One region of the Citrobacter sp. U14242 genome, then DNA from elsewhere that is predicted to be linked to it. Evidence: predicted binding sites of a transcription regulator. Region 1 holds the regulator's gene; each other region holds the start of a gene.
The links. Region 1 encodes CRP, which controls carbon source genes, mostly activating them, when cyclic AMP is high. Its sites were predicted from a motif close to ATGTGANNNNNNTCACAT; they were not measured.
Positions count from the first base shown of each region.

Region 1 (5,403 bases):
GGTAAAGAGTATGTTGATTTCGCGGGCGGCATTGCAGTGACCGCGTTAGGGCATTGCCATCCGGCACTGGTCGAGGCATTAAAAACCCAGGGTGAAACGCTGTGGCATACCAGTAACGTGTTCACCAATGAGCCGGCGTTGCGTTTAGGTCGCAAAATCATTGATGCCACTTTCGCCGAACGCGTGTTGTTCATGAACTCCGGTACCGAAGCTAACGAAACCGCCTTTAAGCTGGCGCGGCATTACGCTTGTGTACGTCATAGCCCATTCAAAACTAAAATCATCGCCTTCCATAATGCGTTTCACGGTCGCTCGCTGTTTACTGTTTCCGTGGGCGGGCAGCCGAAATATTCCGACGGCTTTGGCCCAAAGCCCGCGGATATCATCCATGTGCCGTTTAACGACCTGCATGCGGTAAAAGCGGTGATGGACGATCATACCTGTGCCGTGGTGGTTGAGCCTATTCAGGGGGAGGGAGGGGTTAGTGCTGCCACGCCAGAATTCCTGCAGGGGTTGCGCGAACTGTGCGATCAGCATCAGGCATTGCTGGTGTTTGATGAAGTGCAGTGTGGGATGGGGCGTACCGGTGACCTGTTTGCCTATATGCACTACGGCGTGACGCCGGATATCCTGACCAGCGCTAAAGCTCTTGGTGGTGGATTCCCGGTGAGCGCGGTACTGACGACGCTGGAGATAGCCTCCGCATTCCATGTTGGCTCGCACGGTTCGACCTACGGCGGTAACCCGCTGGCCTGCGCGGTTGCAGGAGCGGCGTTCGATATCATTAATACCCCGGAAGTGCTGGAAGGTATTCAGGCCAAACGCCATGCCTTTGTGCAGCATTTGCAGAAAATTGATCAGCAGTTTGATATTTTCAGCGATATTCGCGGCATGGGGCTGCTGATTGGCGCTGAATTGAAGCCGCAATTTAAAGGTCGTGCGCGTGATTTCCTCTACGCTGCTGCTCACGAAGGGGTGATGGTGCTGAATGCCGGGCCGGACGTGATGCGTTTTGCGCCGTCGCTGGTGGTAGAGCAGGCTGATATCGATGAAGGGATGCAGCGCTTCGCGCAGGCGGTCGAGAAAGTGGTGGGTTGATCGCCTGTTTGCCGGATAAGGCGCTTGTGCCGCCATCCGGCAAACCTCTTAACCTTTCATATCCCGCAGCCGCCTGCTAAGCCAGATACCGTGGTGCGGTCGCTGGCGCCAGGCAACAGAAGAGATGGTGTGCATGGTATTAAGATGCCCCAGTATTCGTTGTAGATGCTGCTCAAGCGTACTTAATGGGCCGTGTGAGAGCATCTCTGGTGATTCGAGAATATTCACATCACCTGAACTTCCCGGCCCGTCATATTCCAGCCGCTGTTGACAGCGCTGGAGCGCAATTTCGCAGGATTCCAGATATCGCTGCGCCAGATCCGGCGTCAACATCGTGTGCTCTCTTGCCAGGGTAGTCATTGCATTGATGTGCTCGACGATGAACTGGCTGTGTGTAACCCACAGTTTCATATCTGCCAGATAGTGCGAGTTAAACCCGGGTTCCTGCATGGCCTGGTTTAATGAGTTAAACAGCGTGTTTTGCGCCTGGTTGACCCGCATGCGCTGATACGCCAACGGTGTGGCTTGCGGATCGTTGCTGAGGATTAGGCGGATGGCTTCTTGATCTGCTCCTAGTGCATCGTGAGCGTTCTTACGTAGTAAACCACTCTGCCATTGCGGCCACAGCCAGAGCGTACCGCCAAAGGCGATCAAACAGCCGATCACGGTGTCGACAAATCGGGGCACGATAAACTGTTCCCCGTTCAACGTCAGTAACTGCAGGGTATATACCGCCGTGACCGTAAAGCCCACGGTGGCCCAGCCATAGTTTTTGCGGATGATCAGATAGCTCACCAGGGTTATCAGCAGCATAGCTGCCAGCGTGAAGCCCTCAGGAATATGAAAGTGCAACGTAACACCCGCAATCACCAGTCCGACAAGCGTGCCCACCGAGCGGTGTAAAATACGCACCCGGGTTGCGCCGTAGCCATTCTGAGTGACGAACAGTATCGTCATCAGGATCCAGTAAGGTTTTGGCAGGTGTAAAGCGCTACCCATCAGGCTGGCGATACTCAACATGACGCTGATGCGTCCGGCGTTACGCAGCGCCGGAGATTTCAACGACAAATAGTTTTTCAGTGCCGGAATTAACGGTAATCGACGCTGTTTATCAGCCATCAAATCCCGGGCATATAGTGGGCGTTGGGTACGCAGCACACGGGCAATGCGGCTGAAATGCCAGTAGCAAAATTGTCCCACCGGATTATCCGGGTGCTGCCGGGCAATCTTCTCCAGGGTGCCTATCTGCTTTTCCATCGAAAAACGCGTTGGCAAGCGGTGGTACAAAATGTCATCAGCCAGTACGCGCAGGCGTTCGGCAACGGTGCGAGCGTTCCAGCGAATCACCTGTTCAGCATGACTGCGTTCAACAAGCTTCTGCACTTCTTCGGGTTGATGCAGGCTGACGGAAATATGTTCCTGTAAATCCAACGCTTCCTGGAAAACACGTAGCAAGCGTTTGTATTCATTATTGTGATGTGCCGACAGCATGTGCATTTGCTGGTAGCACTGGGTAATCAGATCCACGGCTTTTTGTTGACGGACCAGCAGGGGCGGTAGTGCTTTTTCGGGATCGGTATGCTGGGTCAACATGCTGTATTTGGCCTCACAGTAATCGGCTAATTCGCGGTACAACAAACTGAGTGATTCGCGCAGCGGTTGTTCACGCCACATCCAGAACCAGAACCAGTTAAACAGGCCGTACCATACTGTCCCCAACGCGTAGATCAGCAGTGGTTCCCAGACGGGCATGTTCCCGGCCAGACTCAGTGTGAAAATCGCCGCGATCAGTGAGGCGGGCAGAAGTCGTGCATGCAACGGGCTTAGCTCGGCGGTCACACCGAGAATCAGCGTCAGGCCGGTGAGGATCAGCGGCAGCGGTATCGTTTGTGCCAGCAGTAACTGCATGATCAGGCTGCAGCCGGCAAACAGCGAGGCGCCAATAACTAAGCGTTTGAAAAAGCGCTTATGCGGGGTATCAAGACCGGCAATGTTGCAGCAGGCGGGGACGAGGGAGAAAAGCAGTCCCAAATGAAGCTGACCAATGATAAGACCGACAGCCACAGGTAAACATAGCACCAGCGTCTGTCGTAGTGCGTAGTTGATCTCGGGGTGATAAATCAGTCTTCGCCACATCGGAGCAAACAAAAATGGCGCATTACTGCGTAACACGCCATGTCGATGGGATTAACGCGTGCCGTAGACGACGATGGTCTTACCATGCGCGGAGATCAGGTTCTGATCTTCCAGCATCTTCAGGATACGACCAACGGTTTCACGGGAACAGCCAACGATCTGGCCAATTTCCTGACGGGTGATTTTAATCTGCATGCCGTCCGGGTGGGTCATCGCGTCAGGCTGTTTCGCCAGGTTCAGCAGAGTCTGGGCGATACGACCGGTTACGTCGAGGAAGGCAAGGTTGCCCACTTTTTCAGACGTTACCTGCAGACGACGAGCCATCTGAGAAGACAGGCGCATCAGAATATCCGGGTTAACCTGGATTAATTGACGAAATTTTTTGTATGAAATTTCAGCGACTTCACATGCGGTTTTGGCTCGTACCCAGGCGCTACGTTCCTGGCCTTCTTCAAACAGGCCTAGTTCACCAATGAAATCGCCCTGATTCAGATAAGAAAGGATCATTTCTTTCCCTTCTTCATCTTTGATCAGCACTGCCACTGAGCCTTTAACGATGTAATACAACGTTTCCGCTTTTTCACCCTGGTGAATCAGCGTGCTCTTCGATGGGTACTTATGAATATGGCAATGAGACAAGAACCATTCGAGAGTCGGGTCTGTTTGCGGTTTGCCAAGCACCATGCGCGGTTATCCTCTGTTATAAGCTGTCTCCAGAGCCAGAAAACGACGCTGCCTCTGGGGTTGCAAAAATATGCTTCCCGCTACCTGGGAAAGGGGCTGCTAAAAAGTGAACTGCAGCCTGTAATGTGATGTCCTCTGCATACCTGCAGTACGCCAATGTATTACTGTAGCGTCCTGACTGTTTTAGCATAGCTTTCGCCGTGTGTCTCCTGGTGTCTCGCTTCAGCATGACGCAGGTCGCCTTCCGTTGCGAGAATTGTTATGTACGCGTAATCTGTCAGGAAAATTGAAACATTGGAGTTACGAAATATGCAAGCGCGTGTAAAGTGGGTTGAGGGGTTAACCTTCCTCGGTGAGTCCGCCTCAGGCCACCAAATTTTGATGGACGGTAACTCTGGTGATAAAGCGCCGAGCCCGATGGAGATGGTATTAATGGCGGCAGGGGGGTGTAGCGCCATTGATGTCGTGTCGATCCTGCAAAAGGGTCGCCAGGATGTCACCAACTGCGAAGTGAAGCTCACCTCTGAGCGTCGTGAAGAAGCACCGCGTCTGTTTACCCACATCAATCTGCATTTCATCGTGACGGGGCGCGACCTGAAAGATGCCTCTGTGTCTCGGGCGGTTGATCTTTCTGCTGAGAAATATTGCTCCGTGGCGTTGATGCTGGAAAAAGCGGTGAATATCACCCATTCCTATGAAGTGATTGCTGCTTCGTGATGCCATGCCTGATGGCGTTACACTTATCAGGCCTACAGGATATAAACGTGTAGGCCGGATAAAGCATCAGCCGCCATTCGGCAAAAGAACACATTACTCGATCTTCTTCCCTTCCATCAGCCTCTGCACCAATGGCAGCATGATCAGCTCCATCGCCAGCCCCATCTTGCCGCCTGGCACGACTAACGTATTAATATGGGAAATGAATGAACCCTGAAGCATAGCCAGCAGCCAGGGATAATCGATGCCTTCCAGATTACGAAAATGAATCACTACAAAGCTCTCATCCAGCGACGGAATACTCTTTGCCGCAAAGGGGTTGGAGGTGTCGACGGTGGGCACACGCTGAAAGTTAATATGCGTGCGGGAAAACTGCGGCGTAATGTAATTGATATAATCGTCCATTGAGCGTACGACCGAGTCCATTACTGCCTCGCGGGAGTGACCGCGTTCGCTGGTATCGCGGGTGAGTTTCTGGATCCACTCCAGGTTCACTATAGGGACAACACCAACAAGCAGATCGACATGCCGCGCCACATTTTGTTGCGGGGTTACTACACCGCCGTGCAAGCCTTCATAGAACAGCACGTCCGTCGGTTCAGGCAGCGGCTGCCAGGGGGTAAATGTGCCCGGAACCTGATTCCACGGAACGGCTTCATCATACGTGTGCAGATATTTTCGTGACTGGCCTTTGCCCGACTGACCGTACTCGATGAAGGTGTGTTCCAGCAGGCTGAAATCGTTGGCTTCGGGGCCGAAGTAGCTGAT
Region 1 covers NZ_JBKGLW010000002.1:44,224-49,626, reverse strand. Annotated here, with positions in the region: gene ACLJXE_RS03005 (aspartate aminotransferase family protein) at 1-1,098, shown strand, start outside; gene ACLJXE_RS03000 (YccS/YhfK family putative transporter) at 1,147-3,234, opposite strand; gene crp (cAMP-activated global transcriptional regulator CRP) at 3,286-3,918, opposite strand; gene ACLJXE_RS02990 (OsmC family protein) at 4,228-4,635, shown strand; gene ACLJXE_RS02985 (phosphoribulokinase) at 4,729-5,403, opposite strand, start outside.

Region 2 (5,403 bases), on a different contig from region 1:
TAAACAGCCAGAATCCCGGATCGTTAACGTGGGAAGCAATCACGCTACCCGCACCGGTTGCCAGCACCATCAGCGCCGGGTCAGCATGGGTGACGTTAATAATCGGCAGCACCACGCCTGCGGTGGTGATCGCCGCGACGGTCGCAGAACCGAGCGCGATGCGCAGCAACGCGGCGACCGTCCAGCACATCAGCAGCGGAGAGAGCGACGTGCCGGTCATCAGGTGCGAGATATATTGCCCCACGCCACTGTCGACCAGAACCTGCTTAAACGCACCGCCCCCGGCGATGATAAACACAATCATCGCAATTGCGCCGATAGAGTCGCCAATGATATCCATAATTTGCTCGATCGTACGTCCGTTACGTCGACCAAGGGTAAAAATGGCGAGCACGATAGCGATAAACAACGCGACTGCAGGGTTACCGATAAACTCAAAGAACACCCGCACGCTGTTGGTCTTCGGCAGCGTAATCTCACACACCGCCGCTACCGCCATCAGTATGACCGGGATAACTGCCGCAAAGATACTGTTCCAGAACGACGGCATCTCTTCTTCGGTGAACAGGTGCGGGTTGAATAACCCTTCCGGCGGCGCTTTCTCAAAGCGGGTTAGCAGCTTAGAAAACAGCGGCCCGGCAACAATCACCGTCGGGATAGTAATAATAAAGCCGTACAGCAGGGTGGTACCGAGATTGGCCTCGAAAATAGTGGCAATCGCGGTCGGCCCCGGATGCGGCGGCAGAAAACAGTGGGTCACGGACAGCGCTGCGACCATCGGCACGCCGACATACAACAGCGGCAGACCGGAAGAGGCCACCACCGTAAACACCAGCGGCAGTAGCAGAACAAAACCGACTTCGAAGAACATCGCCAGACCCACCACCAGACCGGTGATCACCAGCGCCCATTGCACACGTTTCTTACCGAACGTGCCAATCAGCGTGGTGGCGATGCGCTGAGCCGCGCCGGTATCGGAAATCAGCTTACCGAGCATCGCGCCGAACCCGAGGATCATCGCCAGCCCGCCGAGCGTCCCGCCGATCCCATTTTGTATAGAGTGTAAAACGGCCTGTGCATCCATCCCTTCGGCAAAACCGACGACCGCCGCAACCAGTACCAGGGCAATAAAGCCGTTAACTTTAAAGCCAATCATCAGGACCAGAAGCAGCGCGACGCCTGCCGCAATTATTATTAATGGCATAATCGTTTCTCTTATATCCCCGTCATACTTCAAGTTGCAGGTGTGTTGGCTGCGCTCACTCACCCGAATCACTTACTCAAGTAAGCTCATCGGGTTCATTCACTTGCCGCCTTCCTGCAACTCGAATTATTTAGGGGAGGGTGCCAGTAAGGCAGCGCCTGGGCGCTGCGTGATGTTGCGTTGTGCTGTATCAGACGGCGACCAGCATGCCGCCATCGACAAACAGCAGGTGCCCGTTAACAAAATCGGATGCTTTGGAAGAGAGGAAGACCGCCGCGCCAATCAGCTCCTGTGGATCGCCCCAGCGCGCGGCTGGTGTACGTTTGCACAACCAGGAGGTGAAGGCTTCATCTTCAACCAGCGCTTTGGTCATCTCAGTTTTGAAGTAGCCTGGCGCGATACCGTTCACCTGAATATTGTGGCGTGCCAGTTCTACGCACATTCCACGGGTGAGCATTTTCACCGCGCCTTTTGAAGCGGCGTACGGCGTAATGGTGTCGCGCCCCAGTTCGCTCTGCATCGAGCAGATATTGATAACCTTCCCGGCCTGGCGTTCCACCATGCGACGGGTTACCGCCTGCGAGACCAGGAACACCGCCGTCTGGTTAACCGCAATTACATCGTTCCAGTCCTGTTCCGGGAACTCGGTAAACGGATGGCGGCGCTGAATACCGGCGTTATTTACCAGCACATCAATTTGGCCAATGTCTTTTTCGATATGGTCGATGGCGGCATCGATATCCTGTTTCTGCGTAACATTGAAAGGCGCGGCAACTGCGCGGATCCCTTCCTGCTGCAGTTTGGCGACGGCAGCCTCCGCACGTTCTGGCGTAATATCATTGACGATAATCTGCGCGCCATATTTGCCCAACCCGGTCGCCAGTAAATAACCAATACCCTGAGCCGAACCGGTGATCAGAATGTTTTTGCCGTCCAGTGAAAAAAGATCGTTCATCATGTTATTCCTTATTTTGTTTCTGCAAAAACGAGCTGGACTTTCGCCGCCTGGGTTTTATCCCCGGCGAAGATCAGCGCCTGTTCAAGCTCGGTAAACGGATATTCGGCGCTGAGTAGCGGCAGCGGATCGATAACGTTATTCGCCAGCCACGACACTGCGGTGTTGAACTCGGTGGTAAAGCGGAATGAGCCTTTGAGGGTGATTTCTTTGCCGATCAGCATCATCATCGGGAAGTCCGGCACCGCGCCGCCCATGCCAACCTGCACCATCACGCCTTTTGCACGGGTCACTTCCAGACAGGTGGTGATTGAGGACGGATGACCAGAGACTTCAAAGCTGACGTCGAAATAGCCTTTCTCTTTTTTCCACTCATCGAGCGAGTCCTGCTGCGGGTTAATCAGCGTGTCGGCACCCATCTGCTGGGCAAGCGACAGCGAGCGCGGGCTGATATCAGCACAGACAATCTCTGCCGCGCCGAGCGTTTTCACCGCGCTGACGATCAGGCAGCCAATAGGCCCCACGCCGGAGATAAATACGCGTTTGCCCTGCAGATCGCCCGCTTCATGCGCGGCGTGGATCGCTACCGCCAGCGGTTCGGCAAAGGCCATGACTTTTTCATCGGCCTGCTGCGGGTAGGGGATACACTGCGCGGTATCAACGGTTTTAAACTGAGTAAAGCCGCCGTCAACGTGGGGAAAATACATGGCGCTGCCAAAAAAGCGCATTTCTGTGCACTGGTTTTCTTCGTGCTGCAAACAGTATTTACAGTGGCCGCAGGGTTTCGACGGATTAATCGCCACCGACTGACCTTCATGTAATTCTTTTGAATCGCTATGCACCACTTTACCAATAACTTCATGGCCTAAAATCATCGGTGCTTTAACGGTAAAATTACCAACTTTTCCTTCCTGATAATAATGTAAATCGGAACCGCAAATTCCCCCGCGGGTAATTTGTACCAGTGTTCCTTTATTATTCCATTCAATATTTTGGTCGGTAATGGCAACAGTTTTCTTACCCGCGACAACGCAGGATTGGGTTTTGACTTGCATAAATGCCTCACTGGTCAGGTAGTAACCTCGGCAGCATTTAAACGGTTTTGAGTGTTATTATTTGTGATGTAGATCACGCTGGAAAATTGTTACACTACAATGTTACGCATAACGTGATGCGCCTTGTAATTCTCATCAGCGGCGCTGAAAAAGCGTGAAATTCCCAATCTGGAAGGCGTAGTATCGCGCCATGAAATTTGAATCTGGAGTTTTTTCGATGGCCGGGGAAAGTTATATTTTGATGGGCGTTTCAGGTAGCGGTAAATCTTTAATTGGCAGTAAAATTGCCGCTGTATTGTCGGCTAAATTCATTGATGGTGACGATCTCCATCCCGCTAAAAATATTGATAAAATGTCTGAAGGCATTCCATTAACCGATGAAGACCGGCTTCCCTGGTTGGAAAGATTAAATGACGCCTCATACAGTTTATATAAAAAGAATGAGACCGGGTTTATTGTCTGCTCGTCATTAAAAAAACAGTACCGCGATATATTGCGTCAGGGCAGTCCGAATGTGCATTTCCTGTGGCTGGATGGCGACTACGAGACCATTCTGGCACGCATGCAGCGTCGGGCAGGACATTTTATGCCGGTGGGATTACTCAAAAGCCAGTTCGATGCGCTGGAGTGCCCGCAGGAAGATGAACGCGATATTGCCCGCATCGATGTGAACCATGACATCGAGCATGTGACGGAACAGTGCCGCCAGGCGGTTCTCGCGTTTCGTAACGGGCAATAGGCCCAGCCCCTTGCGGGACTGAGCCCGGTATCAGAAGTCGGCTTTCAGCACCACGCGGTAGCGGGCTTTGCCGTCACGCACGTGCTGGATAGCGTCATTAATTTGCGACATTGGGTACAGCTCGGTGGTGGGCGACACCTTGCTGCGCCCGGCAAACTTCATCAGCTTGCGCAGTTCGAACGGCGTACCGGTTGCCGAACCGGAGATGCTGCGATCGCCGGCAATTAAGGTAAATGCCGGTACCGGCAGCGGCTTCAGCACCGCGCCGACGGTATGGAAGTTACCGCCGTAGGCCAGCGCTTCAAAATAGGGCTGCCAGTCGAGATCGACGTTAACCGTATTGATAATGAGATCGAACTGGCCCGCCAGCGCTTTTAGTGCATCCGGATCGCGGCTGTTGACCACCTTATCCGCCCCCATCGCCAGCACTTCCTGTTCTTTCGATGGATTGGAGCTGAACGCGGTCACTTCACAACCCATCGCGTGTAATAACTTAATGGCGATATGCCCCAGGCCACCGATGCCGATCACCCCGACGCGGCTGGTGGCGGTGATATGGTGCATCAGCAGCGGTTTGAACACCGTGATACCGCCGCACAGTAATGGGCCGGCCGCCGCCAGATCGTTGCTTTCCGGCAGCGGGATCACCCACTGCCAGTCGGCCCGCAGCTTCTCGGCAAAGCCGCCGCGATTGAGAATAGTGGGAACGGATCCTTCCAGACAGTTAATCTGATTGCCGCTGATACAGGCATCGCAGTGTCCACAGCTGCGCGCCGTCCAGCCAATCCCAACGCGCTGACCGACCTTCAGACCTTTATTCTGTGCCGCACTGCCGAGCGCCGCCACACGGCCAATCACCTCATGCCCGGCAACCAGCGGATACTGAGAGAATCCCCATTCGTTGTCGATCATCGACAAATCGGAATGGCAGATACCGCAGTAATCGACCTGTACCTCGACATCTTCCGGCTTAAGCTCGCCCGCATCGTATTCATAGAGTTCAAGTTCGCTGCCCGCCGCTTTTGCGGCGTAGCTTTTTATCATCGACATCGTGTTTCCCTCAGTGTGGTGTTGAACTGGAAGTGTAGAGCATGGAGAAACGGGACGCTTCGCAGGAGGGGGGATTAAGACGGTTGTAGCGTGAGCTAAACCGTGATGGTGATTGCAGGCACGTAACGTAATGCTGAAATTTTCAACACTTAGCGCGCCAGACACATGCTGGCGCTTGCATGGTGGCGCACGACAGGTATAATCCACAACGTTTTCCGCATCCCTTCCGTGCCGGAGTGGCGAAATCGGTAGACGCAGTTGATTCAAAATCAACCGTAGAAATACGTGCCGGTTCGAGTCCGGCCTTCGGCACCATCGGAACATCAATAGACGTCAACGGACGTCTTTTTTTGTGCCTGAAATCCAGTATTTACCCATTATTCCCGCTATATTAACTCTT
Region 2 covers NZ_JBKGLW010000020.1:1,294-6,696, reverse strand. Annotated here, with positions in the region: gene idnT (gnt-II system L-idonate transporter) at 1-1,204, opposite strand, end outside; gene idnO (gluconate 5-dehydrogenase) at 1,395-2,159, opposite strand; gene idnD (L-idonate 5-dehydrogenase) at 2,171-3,214, opposite strand; gene idnK (gluconokinase) at 3,432-3,953, shown strand; gene ACLJXE_RS23225 (NAD(P)-dependent alcohol dehydrogenase) at 3,984-5,003, opposite strand; tRNA gene ACLJXE_RS23220 (tRNA-Leu) at 5,234-5,318, shown strand.
Region 2: the regulator CRP is predicted to act here: its motif matches at 3,276-3,293, upstream of idnD (L-idonate 5-dehydrogenase).

Region 3 (5,403 bases), on a different contig from region 1:
CCCGGAGCGCCATCCTTTCCAGGCTTCACGGAAACAAAAGAGGGGAATGAGCAAAAAGGCCAATACCACGAAGAGAGTTTGTACATCCATGCTTATTTTCCTTGTTTCTTTTGTAATTCGAGTAATTGTTCCGGAGTGACTGCCGGATATCCCTGAGCATCATCAGGTACCTGATGCATGGTCGGGATGGGCACCAGCGGACCTAAAAAACGTGGCTCGCGTTTAAAAAGGTAGAGATCGGCCAGCGCACCAAAGCGAGCGCCAAATTCGCGCACCCGCACGGTAAGCATATCTTTTGGCGAGGGTACCGCATAGCACTGAGCCTGAATGCCCATATGTAGCGCAATAAACAACGCGCGCTCACAGTGGAATCGCTGAGTAATGATGATGAAATCGTTGGTATCGAATACTTTGCGGGTGCGTACAATTGAATCAAGCGTACGGAACCCGGCGTAATCAAGCACGATGTCAGCGGGATCGACGCCCGCGGCAATCAGGTCTTTACGCATCGTCATCGGTTCGTTATAGCTTTGCTGCGCGTTGTCGCCGCTAAGTAGCAGATAGTTTACTTTGCCGCTGTTATACGCATTTAATGCGCCCTGAATGCGGTAGCGGTAATACTGATTGATGACGCCGGTACGGTAGTATTTTGCTGTGCCCAGGACAACGCCAACCTGCCGGTAAGGGAGATCCTGTAATTCGTCATAGATATAGGGGGCCGTCTTCCAGCTCATCCATCTGTCGAGTCCAAGCACTGTCAACAGCAGCAAGCCTGCCAGGACTAACAAGCTGTAAAACACGCGCTTTAACATGCAGAAAACTCGATAATTGGATGGAATTTCAATCAGGCTACTGTACCCAACGACGGAGCGCAAGAAACAGCAGTCTGATTGAGGGGATTTTAGTCACTGTTGCCCGATGGCGCAGGGATTATCGGACCAACATACTGTACGGTTGGCTTGTAGGCCCGGTAAGTGCAACGCCACCGGGCGTCACGACTTAACCGAGTAGTACGCGTTCGATATTATCGCAGCCCAGCGCGTTCAGGGTGGCAGACGTCGCATCCCACTGGATAAGCGCCGCATCCGCTTTTTCTGCCAGCACCGCACGTTGAATGTCCGGATAGTCGTAACCGTTCAGACTCAACAGGTTTAATGCGCCCTGCAACGGTGGCAGCGTTGGGTTGAAGGCGGCGTTTTCAGCATAACTGCCGCTGAAAATCTGACCATCTTTACACTCCAGCGCCACGCCGCTCGGGGAGTTGCTGTAGGGCATATGGCATCTGTTTGCTGCGGCAATCGCCGCCTGGGTGAGCGCATCGCCTTGCAGCGCGAAGCCGTGATCCTGGTCGTCCATCAACAGCGTCTTGATGTCGAGATCTTTTGGCCCAAAAGCGTCCGGCAGATAGTCGCGTAGTGCGTGTGGTTCACGCCCTGGCAGGTGAATACGTAAATCCAGTCCGCTGTTCAGCTCATTCATAAACTGACGGCAGTGTCCGCAAGGGGTGTAGTTGACGGTAATCGCGGCGAGTCCTTTTTCGCCACGTAACCAGGCATGGCTGATCGCGCTCTGCTCGGCGTGAACGGTTTGCTGCATTGTTGCACCAAGAAACTCCATGTTCCCACCGAAATACCAGGTTCCGCTGATACCTCGTGAGATTGCGCCAACGTTGAAGTTGGACAGCGGGGTGCGTGCGCAGGCCGCAGCTAAAGGCAGCAGAGCGAATGCCAGCGCGTCTTCGTCCAGTCCCGATTCGCGTTTAAGCAAAGATACCTGCTCAGCCGTCAGCATGGCCGGGAAATGTTCATCCGCCAGAATAGGGGCCAGGGCTGATTGCAAGTTATCCGCGAGTTGGGCAAAAGCAGTTTGAAAACGTGGATGCATGGCGTTGCCTCATAACAATGTAATGGAACCGTAGTTTACGGGCCTGACAGGGCTTTATATGTGATCCAAATCTCATTGTGTATGCAACTTATGAAACTTAAATGAAAAATGTGCAACGCATCGCAAATAAACAGCTTAAAAATGCAAATTAGCCTACCACTGCCAGGATAACCGGGAACAGGAAGGGGGCAACCAATGAGGTGATAATCCCGCAAATCACCAGCGCCAGTGAGCTAAATGCCCCTTCCTGGTAGTCCAGTTCAGCACAGCGAGCCGTGCCCAGGGCGTGTGAAGCCGTCCCCATTGCCAGTCCACGTGCTGCTTTAGTGCGAATGCGCATTGCATTCAGCAGGGTATGGCCAAATACGGCACCGAGGATACCGACAAAAATGACGCACACTGCGCTGATTGCTGGAATACCACCAATACTCCCTCCCACAGCCATCGCGATAGGTGTGGTTACCGATTTAGGCATAATAGAGGCGGCAATCTCCGGTGAAGCGCCCATCAGCAAGGCAATGGACGTGCCCGTGACCATGGCCACGACACTGCCGGCAAAACAGATTGCGATAATGGATTTCCAGCGGGCACGGATTTGGTGCAGCTGTTCATATAACGGATAAGCCAGAGCGACGACAGCCGGTTGCAATAAATCGTTCAGCACCTCGCTGCCTTTGAAGTAGTGATCGTAGGGGATACCGGTCAGCATCAAAAAGGGAATAATCACCACCATCGCCACGAGCAGCGGATTCAGCAACGGCAGTTTAAATCGCGCTGCCAGCTTACGTGCAGCAAAAAATACCGCCAGGGTGAGGGGTAATGACCACCAGATATACGACATCATTGTTTAGACCCTTTTTGACCAACGATTTTGCGTTCGCCGTGAACAATGTGCGAGCTCCAACTCACTACCAGGAATACGACCAGCGTACTGATGGTGCAGGACACCACGACCGGACCAAATTGTGCGCGTAGCAAGTCAAAGTACTGCATGATCCCCACGCCAATCGGGACAAACAGCAGGGCCATGTAACGTATCAGTACGTAGCAACCCGGGTTTACCCATTTTGCCGGTAAGATCTGTAATGCCAGTAATACAAACAGAATCAGCATGCCGATAATGCTGCCCGGAATCGTTATCGGCAGCAGTGATGCAAGAAAAATACCTGCATAGAGGCAGGCATAAATGAGGACGAACGCGCGTAAATATTGCCAGATAATGTTCAGTGACTTGCTCATAATTGAAACCCTTGACGAGACTGATTCATCATACAATTAAACTTTAAAACGTGCTACCGATCACATCATGAATTCTAAGCATAGTGGAAATAGATATCAGGAACATCAGGCAATGCCCCCAATCAGCATAACCAAACCTGTGCCCGGCGCTGAGACGCTTTAATCTCCTGCATAGAGACGTTACCATAGCGCCTCTCTTTTTTGCGGGTAACAATATGCGTGTTTTACTGGCGCCGATGGAAGGCGTGCTCGACTCACTGGTGCGCGAGTTGCTGACTGAAGTGAATGATTATGATCTCTGTATCACCGAATTTGTTCGCGTGGTGGATCAACTGCTGCCGGTAAAAGTCTTTCACCGCATTTGCCCAGAGCTGCTTAACGCCAGCCGCACAACATCCGGTACACCGGTGCGTATACAACTGCTGGGGCAGTATCCACAGTGGCTGGCAGAAAATGCAGCCCGCGCGGTTGAGCTGGGTTCGTATGGCGTCGATCTAAACTGTGGCTGCCCGTCGAAGCTGGTAAATGGCAGCGGCGGTGGCGCAACTTTACTGAAGGACCCTGAACTGATTTACCGTGGCGCTAAGGCCATGCGTGACGCGGTTCCGGCCCATTTACCGGTGACGGTAAAAGTGCGTCTGGGCTGGGACAGCAGTGACAGGCAGTTCGAAATCGCTGATGCCGTCCAGCAGGCCGGTGCCAGCGAGTTGGTGGTGCACGGTCGAACTAAAGAGCAAGGTTATAAGGCCGAGCACATTAACTGGCAGGCTATTGGCGAGATTCGTCAGCGTCTCAATATCCCGGTTATCGCGAATGGAGAGATCTGGGACTGGCAAAGCGCACAGGACTGTATGGCCATCAGTGGATGCGACGCCGTCATGATAGGGCGCGGTGCACTTAATATCCCGAATTTGAGTCGCGTGGTGAAATATAACGAACCGCGTATGCCGTGGCCTGAGGTTGTGACATTATTGCAAAAATATACCCGACTGGAAAAACAGGGTGATACCGGGCTGTATCATGTGGCGCGTATCAAACAGTGGCTGGGATATCTTCGTAAAGAATATGTTGAAGCGACAGAACTGTTTCAGAAAATTAGGGCGTTGAATAATTCACCGGATATTGCACGCGCGATTCAGGCCATCACAAGTGCTGCCTGATTTATTGCCGGATGGCGGCGTAACCGCCTTATCCGGCCTACGGAGCGGACGCGTAATTCGTAGACCGGATAAGCGCAGCGCCATCAGGATTACACAGGCTTACGTACGCTGATAAACAATCCCATCCGCGGGTGTCATGCTGCGCGCCCTGGATAACATCCTCTGTGAAATATCCAGCGTGGCATATCCGGCAAAGAATGTCGGGTCATCATAGATATTTTGTGACATTACGCCTCCATTTATAATTCAATGGAATTATTTTGACAGAATCATTTGCTATGTATATGTTTCTTAATAATGTGGTTTTATTTCAAAAGATGTATTGCCACGCGTAACTAAAAAAGATAATGCGGTAAGTCGTACTCTCTGTGCATCTTTTCTTACCTGTATATTCCCATGAATCGTAACTCTGTTCTTGTTGCAACAGCATGTTTGCCGCTGCTTATTTGGGTGGTCGGTTGTGCTCCTATGCATGACAATCGTCAATCGCTGTCACAGCAGACGCCCGCTATGAACGTTGACTCCGCGTTGCCTGCGGCATTAAAAAATGGTTGGCCGGATAGCCAATGGTGGAAGGCGTATCACGATCCACAGCTGAATGCGTTGATTGACAGCACACTCAAGAATTCTCCAGACATGCAGGTAGCAGAACAGCGCATTCAACTGGCAGAAGCGCAGGCTAAAGCGGTTAAGGCGCAGGATGGTCCAGAGGTTGATTTTTCCGCAGATGTTGAACGTCAAAGAATGTCGGCAGAAGGTTTAATGGGACCGTTTGCCATTACCGATCCTGCGGCAGGCACTACCGGGCCGTGGTACACCAATGGAACCTTTGGTTTAACTGCAGGCTGGAACCTGGATCTGTGGGGTAAAAACCGGGCTGAAGTGGCGGCGCGTATTGGTGAGGTGAAAGCACGGGAGGCTGAACGTGAGCAAACTCGCCAGTTACTGGCGAGCGGTGTATCGCGTCTGTACTGGGAGTGGCAGACACAGGCGGCGCTGAAAACTGTGCTGACGCAGATTAAAAACGAGCAGCAGAACGTCATCACCGTCGATCGTCAACTGTATCAAAACGGGATTACCTCTTCTGTCGAAGGTGTTGAAACGGATATCGACTCCAGTA
Region 3 covers NZ_JBKGLW010000001.1:457,746-463,148, forward strand. Annotated here, with positions in the region: gene ACLJXE_RS02070 (DUF2542 family protein) at 1-90, opposite strand, end outside; gene sanA (outer membrane permeability protein SanA) at 93-812, opposite strand; gene cdd (cytidine deaminase) at 1,000-1,884, opposite strand; gene ACLJXE_RS02085 (CidB/LrgB family autolysis modulator) at 2,033-2,728, opposite strand; gene ACLJXE_RS02090 (CidA/LrgA family protein) at 2,725-3,123, opposite strand; gene dusC (tRNA dihydrouridine(16) synthase DusC) at 3,339-4,283, shown strand; partial or broken gene ACLJXE_RS02100 (SAM-dependent methyltransferase) at 4,428-4,511, opposite strand; gene mdtQ (multidrug resistance outer membrane protein MdtQ) at 4,680-5,403, shown strand, end outside.
Region 3: the regulator CRP is predicted to act here: its motif matches at 1,943-1,960, upstream of cdd (cytidine deaminase).

Region 4 (5,403 bases), on a different contig from region 1:
AAAAACTGTATCTGTGCCTGATGAGCGTTAACGCGCTGGAAGCTATTCGCTTCTACGTCAGCTTTGCCTGTTCTTTCGCTTTTGCGGAACGCGAACTGATGGAAGGCAATGCAAAAATCATTCGCCTGATTGCCCGCGATGAAGCCCTGCATCTGACCGGCACCCAGCATATGCTGAACCTGCTGCGCAGCGGTGTCGACGATCCAGAGATGGCTGAAATTGCCGAAGAGTGTAAACAGGAATGCTATGACCTGTTTGTACAGGCCGCGTTGCAGGAAAAAGAGTGGGCAGATTATCTGTTCCGTGACGGCTCGATGATCGGCCTGAACAAAGATATTCTCTGCCAGTACGTTGAGTACATCACCAATATCCGTATGCAGGCTGTTGGTCTTGATCTGCCATTCCAGACACGCTCTAACCCGATCCCGTGGATCAATACCTGGCTGGTATCCGATAACGTCCAGGTTGCACCGCAGGAAGTGGAAGTCAGCTCTTATCTGGTCGGGCAGATCGATGCCGAAGTCGATACCGACGACCTGAGTAATTTCCAGCTCTGATGGGCCGCGTGACGCTGCGCATCTCTGGCACACAACTGCTGTGCCAGGATGAACATCCTTCCCTGCTGGCCGCGCTCGAATCGCACAACGTTGAAGTCGAGTATCAATGTCGTGAAGGTTACTGCGGCTCCTGTCGTACCCGTCTGGTGGCGGGTCAGGTTGACTGGATTGCAGAGCCCCTGGCCTTTATTCAGCCGGGTGAAATATTGCCCTGCTGTTGCCGGGCAAAGGGTGATATTGAAATAGAAATGTAGTTTTGTGGGATGGCGTTGTGCTTACCCGACCTACAAACACCATCGTTCGTAAGCCGGGTAAAGGTAGCCGTTCAGGCAGCGTTAGTGCTTATCGGTTAAAAACAGTACCGCTTTGTCGGGGAAGTCGGTGAACAGCCCGTCAACGCCCGCCTTGTTGTACAACACGTCATACAGCTGGTTTACATCTGTTGCATAATCCGGCAGCTGATCGGCACGAACAGTATATGGATGCACCACCATCTTGTTCTGGTGCGCGTCCTGTACCATACCCGTTAATGAGATATTGCCCTTACTGGACTTCTCATCAACCAGCATATGGTAGTCCGGCCCAATGCCATCCGCATACTCCGCCACCTGCTTCATGGCACCCGGTTTGAACATCCAGTCATAGTTGTAATTCACCCAACTGCCGTCTGGTTTTTTCTCCTGAGTTTCATTCCAGTCAGTGTACGCAATCAACTGCACCAGATTGAGATCCATCCCCATCTTCGGTTCCAGTTCATTTTTGATGCGTTTTAACTCCGCAACATCAAAGCACTGCAGATAGACATTATCTTGCTTACCGGTGTACCCGTACTTTTTCAGCACTTCCAGCGTCTTAGCGGCGATGTCCTTCCCTTCCTGGTGATGGAACCACGGCGCTTTCATTTCCGGGTAAATGCCGATGTTTTTGCCGGTTGAATGATTTAATCCCTGAACAAACTCGATCTCTTCTTCGAAAGTGTGCACACGGAAATCAGATTTACCCATCGGGAAACGCCCTGGATATGTCTGTACCTTTTTGCCATTTTCGATATCGAAACCTTCGGTAAATTTCAACGATTTGATCTCATCCAGCGTAAAGTCGATGGCATAGTAACGCCCATCTTTACGCGCACGATCCGGGAAGCGCTCAGCGACATCGGTGACGCGGTCCAGATAGTGGTCATGCAGGACGACCAGATGGTCATCCCTGGTCATCACCAAATCCTGCTCAAGATAATCCGCGCCCTGAGCATAGGCCATCGCTTTCGCGGGCAGCGTATGCTCCGGTAAATAACCGCTTGCCCCACGATGCGCAATCACGATTTTATCGGCGGCGACCGCCGCGCTGCTAACAACCATACCAGCCAGCATCAGCGCGACGCTGAGACTTTTCAATGTGGTTTTCATTAATTAGCCCCCGTTACGTTTCAGCAGCATTTCTTCGTGATGACGTTTTTCACCAATCATGACGACCACCAGCAGAATCACCGCCAGCACGCTACCGCCAATCATCACCATAAAGCCGCCGTCCCAGCCGAAGAAGTCAACGGTGTAGCCGACAATGGCGCTCGCCGCCACAGAACCGCCGAGATAACCGAACAGTCCGGTAAAGCCTGCCGCCGTGCCCGCCGCTTTTTTCGGTGCCAGTTCCAGCGCATGCAGACCGATCAACATTACCGGGCCGTAGATCAGGAAGCCGATGATAATCATACAAGCCATATCAACGTTCGGGTTCCCTGCCGGGTTCATCCAGTAAACGATGGTCGCGATAGTCACCAGCGTCATAAAGAACACACCGGTGGCACCACGGTTACCGCGGAAGACCTTATCCGACATCCAGCCGCACAGCAGCGTACCCGGAATACCGGCATACTCATACAGGAAGTAAGCCCAGGACGATTTATCCAGTGCAAAATGCTTCACTTCTTTCAGATAGGTCGGTGACCAGTCCAGGATGCCGTAACGCAGCAGATAGACGAACACGTTGGCGATAGCGATATACCACAACAGTTTGTTCGGCAGTACGTATTGCATGAAGATCTGCTTCGCAGTCAGCTCTTCTTCCGCTTTTTCGTTGTAATCATCCGGATAGTCGTTCTTGTACTCTTCGATAGGCGGCAGGCCACAGGACTGCGGCGTATCACGCATCATCGCAAAGGCGAACAGCGCAACAACTATCGCACCAAAGGCAGGCATGTACAGCGCAGCTTTCCAGTCGTTAAACCAGGCCATACCCAACAGGAACAGCAGCGGAGGCAGACCGCCACCCACGTTATGCGCACAGTTCCAGACGGAAACGATGCCGCCACGCTCTTTCTGCGACCACCAGTGCACCATGGTACGGCCACACGGCGGCCACCCCATCCCCTGGAACCAACCGCAGAGGAACAGCAGCACAAACATTACTGCAATGCTGGATGTCGCCCACGGCACGAAGCCCATGAACAGCATCACCGCAGCAGCCAGAATCAGGCCAGCTGGCAGGAAAACGCGCGGATTCGAGCGATCCGAGACGGACCCCATGATGAATTTCGAAAATCCGTATGCAATGGAGATACCGGACAACGCAAAGCCCAGATCGCCACGAGAGAAACCCTGCTCAACCAGGTATGGCATGGCCAGAGCAAAGTTCTTACGTACCAGATAGTACGCGGCATAACCGAAAAATATCCCCAGGAAAATCTGCCAGCGTAATCGACGATAAGTCGGATCGATCTCCGCTGCAGCTAAACGTGCTTTGTGTGGCGCAGGTTTAAAAATGCTCAACATATATAGTAGCCTCCGTGGCCGTCTTTCATTCGAAGGAAACACTGCAGATTGCCGCAACAACCCTACCGCTCCCAGTGTGGCCGCGATGTTAAGGAAACATTCAAGGCAATAATGTGAATTACAGCACAGATTGTTACACATTTATGACAAATGTTCATAAAAGCGCACGGAATCACGTTTCATTTTCGAATTATGAGCGATTATGCGCGAAATCAAACAATCCATGTTTTTTATGTGGCTAAATGATAAAAAACGAACTGTGAGGAAAAACAATGAAAACTCGCGACTCGCAAACAAGTGACGTGATTATCATTGGTGGAGGAGCAACAGGTGCAGGGATCGCACGCGACTGTGCCCTACGCGGATTGCGCGTCATCTTAGTAGAACGCCACGATATCGCGACAGGCGCAACGGGCCGTAACCACGGTCTGCTGCACAGCGGAGCACGTTACGCCGTTACTGATGCTGAATCTGCCCGCGAATGCATTAGCGAAAACCAAATTCTGAAACGTATCGCCCGCCATTGTGTTGAGCCGACGGACGGTCTGTTTATTACGCTGCCGGAAGATGAACTCTCTTTCCAGGCAACCTTTATTCGTGCCTGTGAAGACGCAGGCATCCGCGCAGAAGCGATTGATCCACAACAGGCGCGTATTATCGAACCCTCGGTAAACCCGCAACTGATTGGCGCAGTGAAAGTACCAGACGGTACCGTTGATCCTTTCCGCTTAACCGCCGCCAACATGCTGGATGCACGCGAACATGGCGCAGTCATCCTGACGGCCCATGAAGTGACGGGGCTGATTCGTGAAGGTGCGACTGTGTGCGGGGTGAACGTACGCAACCATCTGACGGGCGAGATGCAGTCTCTGCATGCGCCGGTGGTCGTAAATGCCGCCGGGATCTGGGGACAGCGCATTGCGGAATATGCCGATCTGAGCATCCGTATGTTCCCCGCGAAAGGTTCTCTGTTGATCATGGACCATCGCATAAACCAGCATGTTATCAACCGCTGCCGTAAGCCATCTGACGCCGATATTCTGGTCCCTGGCGATACCATTTCGCTGATCGGTACGACCTCACAGCACATTGATTACGACGATATCGACAGCAACCGCGTCACCGCAGAAGAGGTGGATATTCTGCTGCGTGAAGGTGAGAAGCTGGCGCCAGTTATGGCGAAAACTCGCATCCTGCGAGCTTACTCCGGTGTGCGTCCGCTGGTGGCCAGCGACGACGATCCGACCGGTCGTAACGTCAGCCGCGGTATTGTGTTATTCGATCACGCAACGCGCGACGGACTGGACGGATTTATCACCATTACCGGTGGTAAACTGATGACCTACCGCCTGATGGCGGAATGGGCCACCGATGCAGTGTGCCGAAAACTGGGCAATTCTCGCCCTTGTACGACCGCAGAAACTGCACTCCCAGGCTCGCAGGAATCGACCGAACACACGCTTAAACGCGTTATCTCTTTGCCAGCGCCACTGCGCGGCTCGGCGGTCTACCGCCATGGCGACCGCACCCCGGCATGGCTTAGCGAAGGCCGTCAGCACCGCAGCCTGGTCTGTGAATGTGAAGCTGTCACCGCAGGTGAAGTGCAATATGCCGTTGAAAATTTAACCGTCAACAGTTTGCTCGATTTACGTCGTCGCACCCGCGTCGGGATGGGGACGTGCCAGGGCGAATTGTGCGCCTGCCGCGCCGCAGGCTTGCTGCAACGTTTTAATGTCACCACCGCCGCACAATCTATCACCCAACTTTCAGAGTTTCTCAACGAACGCTGGAAAGGCGTGCAGCCTATCGCGTGGGGGGATGCACTGCGCGAAAGCGAATTCACCCGCTGGGTTTATCAGGGGTTATGCGGTCTGGAAAAGGAGCACCAGGATGAAATTTGATACCGTCATTATCGGCGGCGGTCTCGCCGGGCTGATGTGTGGCCTACAACTGCAAAAAAGCGGGTTGCGCTGCACGATTGTTACCCGCGGCCAAAGCGCTCTGCACTTTTCCTCCGGCTCACTGGATTTGCTCAGCAACCTGCCAGATGGTCAACCGGTAACCGACATTGAAGCGGG
Region 4 covers NZ_JBKGLW010000001.1:341,556-346,958, reverse strand. Annotated here, with positions in the region: gene nrdB (class Ia ribonucleoside-diphosphate reductase subunit beta) at 1-557, shown strand, start outside; gene yfaE (ferredoxin-like diferric-tyrosyl radical cofactor maintenance protein YfaE) at 557-811, shown strand; gene glpQ (glycerophosphodiester phosphodiesterase) at 893-1,963, opposite strand; gene glpT (glycerol-3-phosphate transporter) at 1,967-3,325, opposite strand; gene glpA (anaerobic glycerol-3-phosphate dehydrogenase subunit A) at 3,598-5,226, shown strand; gene glpB (glycerol-3-phosphate dehydrogenase subunit GlpB) at 5,216-5,403, shown strand, end outside.
Region 4: the regulator CRP is predicted to act here: its motif matches at 3,437-3,454, upstream of glpT (glycerol-3-phosphate transporter).